2 regions of the Paenibacillus sp. FSL L8-0435 genome follow, and region 2 is predicted to be linked to the other one. Evidence: predicted binding sites of a transcription regulator. Region 2 holds the regulator's gene; the other holds the start of a gene.
What was found. Region 2 encodes CtsR, which represses protease genes until heat stress. Its sites were predicted from a motif close to ATGGTCAATAAAGGTCAAACA; they were not measured.
Positions count from the first base shown of each region.

Region 1: a site for CtsR is predicted at 1,274-1,294, ahead of clpP (ATP-dependent Clp endopeptidase proteolytic subunit ClpP). Genes of this name have one in related genera too.

Region 1 is NZ_CP150185.1:183,948-186,425, forward strand. Features, by position in the region: gene NST33_RS00905 (DUF4163 domain-containing protein) at 1-414, shown strand, start outside; gene clpP (ATP-dependent Clp endopeptidase proteolytic subunit ClpP) at 589-1,185, opposite strand; tRNA gene NST33_RS00915 (tRNA-Arg) at 1,362-1,436, opposite strand; gene NST33_RS00920 (sugar-binding domain-containing protein) at 1,863-2,478, shown strand, end outside.
Region 2 is NZ_CP150185.1:6,232,644-6,235,121, forward strand. Features, by position in the region: gene NST33_RS27735 (protein arginine kinase) at 1-443, opposite strand, end outside; gene NST33_RS27740 (UvrB/UvrC motif-containing protein) at 472-996, opposite strand; gene NST33_RS27745 (CtsR family transcriptional regulator) at 1,028-1,489, opposite strand; gene NST33_RS27750 (GNAT family N-acetyltransferase) at 1,951-2,478, opposite strand, start outside.

The DNA.
Region 1 (2,478 bases), 1.0 Mb from region 2:
GAGAGCTCCTATGTAGTAACGTACAACGAAAAAGGCGTGCTGGGACTCATTACACAACGATACGAGGATTATGCTGGCGCTCATGGTATGACATACCGTACGGGCCACACCTTTGCACTGGACACAGGCAAGGAGCTTACGTTAGATGATGTGCTGCAAAATAATAAAACCATGCGCGAGACGTTGAGTAAAAAAGTGGGTGAACAACTGAAAGCCCGCGGTGGATACCTCGACGGTTACAAAGGATTGAATAAAGATCAAGATTTCTATGTGACACCAACGGGTGTAGTCGTGTTCTTCCAGTTGTATGAATATACGGCGTACGCAGAGGGATTCCCTGAAATGCCATTTACGTATAAAGAGCTTCTCCCTAAAGGCACAGAACCTTTCAGTAATGTATCTAAAACCAAATAAAGAAATCATTATTATGCACTCTTAAGTTATCTTCCTTATTCCTTATAAAATGAAAAAAAGAAGCCCTCATCATGATCATGATGAGGGCTTCTTCTCGTATAGACAACACACGAAGTGTTGCTGATTACGCGGGTGTTGATGATGTTAACGCATAGACCGTGGTCTACGTCACACTTAGATGCCTTGTGATCCTACGTTTTCGATAACTTTATCAATGATACCGTAATCGGCGGCTTCAGCAGCACTCATGAAGTAGTCACGATCTGTATCTTTCTCAATCCGCTCCAGCGGTTGACCTGAACGCTCAGAGATGATGCGGTTCAACGTATCACGCATTTTCAAAATGCGACGAGCACGGATTTCGATGTCAGAAGCCTGACCTTGTGCACCACCAAGTGGTTGGTGAATCATAATTTCACTGTTTGGTAATGCAAAACGTTTACCTTTTGCACCGGCATTCAACAAGAATGCACCCATGGAAGCCGCCATACCTACACAGATGGTAGATACATCCGGTTTGATGAATTGCATTGTATCGTAAATCGCCATACCGGCTGTAATCGATCCGCCTGGGCTGTTGATGTATAAGTGAATGTCTTTCTCCGGATCTTCCGCAGCCAGGAACAACATCTGTGCCATAATGGCATTAGCCACTACGTCATTAACATCGCTACCAAGGAAAATAATACGATCCTTCAGCAATCTGGAGTAGATGTCGTAGGCGCGCTCACCCCGGTTGCTCTGTTCAACGACCATTGGAATAAAACTCACGTGAAAAACCTCCTCGGAATGTAAATGTTATTGGTGTTTATACTTAAACTGTTACCGTATTACCCACATAATAAACAATTCCAAACAAAAAGTCAAAGAAAGTCAAACTAACTTGCAAAAAAAAGAAACCTTTCCGGTTTCATTGGTTAAATGGGTTATGAGCTGTTAAATAAAAATGGCGCGCCCGCCAAGAATCGAACTTGGATCTCAGGCTTCGGAGGCCTACGTCATATCCATTGGACCACGGGCGCACATTATGTGACAGCAATAATGATTATAGCTCATGAAATATTTAATTGCAAGCAGTTCGTTGTGGTATTGGTTTGGATTAACCTAAAAATGATCATGATGAAGAAGAGTGGATAAAGAGTGCATTTAAGTAAATGCTATTAGAGGTTTTGGACATGCCGTATGAAATGTGATTCTGAGCGATATGTAGATTGAATTCATTTGTTTCTTCTATATATGGTATGCGTGAGCTAGTCCTTGATCATGGAAGTCTAGGATTGTGAAAATAGGCGCGTACAAACGCTGAATGCGTGTCGAAATAACACGTTGAAACACTTGCATGTCACGTCAGTTTTAGGTAGAATAGACGTGGGACTTAAAAAGTTAACCCGGGACGTTTTAGGGCCACGAAAGAGAGCTTAGAACGAGAACTTGCGGGAGTGGAAAGCATGCGAACGATTTTAGAAGTACAAAAGCAGCTTCTGCCTGATCTCATGGATATCTTGAAAAAGAGGTATACGATTCTGCAACAGATCATGTTATCGGATGTGATCGGACGGAGAACGTTAGCTAATTCCATGCAGATGACCGAGCGGGTTCTGAGGGCTGAGACCGATCTGTTAAAGGCTCAGGGACTTATTGAAATTGACAGTGCAGGAATGAAGATCAGCGAGGCAGGGTATGATTTGCTGCAGCAGTTAGAGCCCGTAGCCAAAGAGTTGTTCGGATTATCCGAGCTGGAAGAGCGCATCAAGCAAGCCTACGGTCTGCAAAAGGTAGTTGTGGTTCCTGGTGATTCGGACGTTTCTCCATTTGCCAAAAGGGAACTGGGCAGAGCCGGAGCGAAGGCTCTCGGCAATATCATGAGTGACAACGACGTTGTCGCCGTTACTGGCGGATCAACAACGGCTGAAGTCGCAGAGCAACTGACTCCGCCAACATCGCTCAAAGGTGTCTGGTTCGTACCGGCACGCGGTGGACTTGGAGAAAGCCTTGAAATTCAGGCGAATACGATTGCATCCACAATGGCAAAACGGGTTGGAGCGCAATACAAACTCCTGCATG
Region 2 (2,478 bases):
TCATCTATTGCGGAAGCTTTCTCCCAGGCTTCTTTCACCTGGAACCCCGGATAGAGGCACTGGATACGAAGATGATCCTCTTCGTTAATCATAATACTGACAGACTCATCCTCACTGAGAATAACCGCACCATTCCTGGATTCATTCGCAAGACTTGGACTGATGAGATGTTTCTCCACCAGCACCCGTTTGTCGAGTTCGTCAATATCGATCAGATCCAACGTATGAAAATCCCCAAAGGCATGAACGTCATCGTATTGAAGTACTTCGCTCAGCTTATTCAGCACCTCTTCCGATTGCTCATTGGAAGCCAGCATCGGAAACGGAATATGCTGAAGGTTGCGTGCAATCCGGACACGGCTGCTAATGACAATTTCGGAATCAGCCGCATCACTGCGCATCCAGTCGCTGAGCGCCTTCTCTGTAAAGCGCAGATTAGGCATTACACATCCCTCCTACTCATGACAAACTTTACTCCTGAGCTATTCCTTTTTCAAGTCCTCTGATCTGGTCACGGATCTGAGCCGCCTCTTCAAATTCCTCTTGCGCGATGCTCTCCTGGAGCTCACGCTTCAGATCAGCGATTTGCCGTTTCACCTTGATGCGACCACCAGCTCGTGCAGGCACTTTGCCTACATGGGACGTATTACCATGAACTCGCTTGAACAAAGGATCCAGACGGCTGTCAAAATATTTATAACATGAACTGCAGCCGAACCGGCCTATCTTGCTAAATTGTGAGTACGTCATACCACACTCTTCACATTGAAGTGCTTTTGCAGGGGGTGTTCCTGCCGATCCACTTTTGCTGGCTGGATCAAAATCAAGCAATCCGGACAATAAGTTGTGAATGGAAAACCCACCTGCTGTTCCAGGGATCATTTCCCCTTTTTCACGGGCACATGACTCACAAATATGGAATTCCGTCTTCTCTCCATTTACGATCTTCGTAAAATGAAGTGTCGCCGGACGTTTATTGCATTCTTGGCACAGCATATTGATGTACCTCCTTTGACCCCGATAGTTTTCATTTACCGAGCAAAGATATTAACATCGCCTTCAACATTCTGGCACGAATTTGATCCCGGTAAGGAAGTTTGACTAATATAACCTCTCTAGATACAGCAGCTCGCATCAACCCGGCTTCCCGCTTGCTCAAGAAGCGTGCTTCTTCCAATTGATAGATCAATCCTTCGGCAGCTGTCTGCCCGATCTCTTCACCAATACTATGGTGCAAATGATTATGCAGAGCTGATTGGGCCGGTAATTCAATGCGCTGTATGCGAACATAACCACCACCGCCGCGTTTACTCTCTACCAGGTATCCCTTCTCGAGTGTAAAACGTGTGCTGATGACATAATTGATCTGGGAAGGTACACATGAGAATTGATCTGCCAGATCATTACGCTGAATTTCAACCATTCCTTCGGGACTTTCATGCAAAATACTCTTCAGATATCGTTCGATAATATCAGAGATATTACGCATCCAATCATCCTCCACTGTCTGAAACGTTAAGTCAATAAGGACCCACACGCCCCCACAGAGTACACCTTCTCTACCCATTTAACCAATCAGGGAAACAGCGAATCTTGCTTCCACAGGTGTTAACAGGAGAGCGAAGGAAGCACGAAGGTCCTTTAATATTCCCTTGATCCTCCGATGAAATGAATCCCGTATATTGGCGATCATGCATCAGATTGTAGAAAGAAAGCTACTTAAGTATTAAACCTTTAGTTGACTTTGACTTTCTTTGACTTTATAACCATTATAGCATATTTTGTGGTTTTGCCAAGTGGGGTCACTATTCATTTTTTACGATTTTACACGAAATATTCCCCAGACACAAAAAAACCTCCCCAAAATTGCTGGAGAAGTCCATTTGTCTTTCAATCACGCCGTATTTCTATATAAGCTAATCAAGTTAAATGGAACAGTGGGCATAGTCATCAGAAGAAATCGAGCAAATAGGTTTCCCGTTCAGGAATCGCTTGTTCCAAAGCCTTGATTGCTGTGTTCGGTCCGTGAATTCTTCCGATTCGTGCCATTTCCGTTGGTCTGCGATATCCCATCAGCACCGCGGTAAGGGATTGAATATCCACCTTAATGGTCTGATCATCATTAATTGCCTCCGAAGTTTTCCATATGGACGCTGTTCCGTTCATTGCCACGTTTAATTGCCATACCCCTTCATTCCACGGAGCGTAGGTATCCTCTACCTGTAGAACAATCTGCACCGGTGAGTCCTGGCTTGCAAATGGATACTGAGATATAAACTGCTCTACACTAACGATACGCGCCATAAAATAAGGTACAATCTCCTGCTGAATCCGTGGGTTATCCAGTTGGAAGGCAAGCGTATCACTGGCAGGCGCCTGCAACGTAACTTCCTGGATCATGGAATCATGGTTAGCAATGAAGGTCCACAGCCCTTGCCTCGCCTCTTCATTCAGATAGATGATCTCTTTAATGGTAAA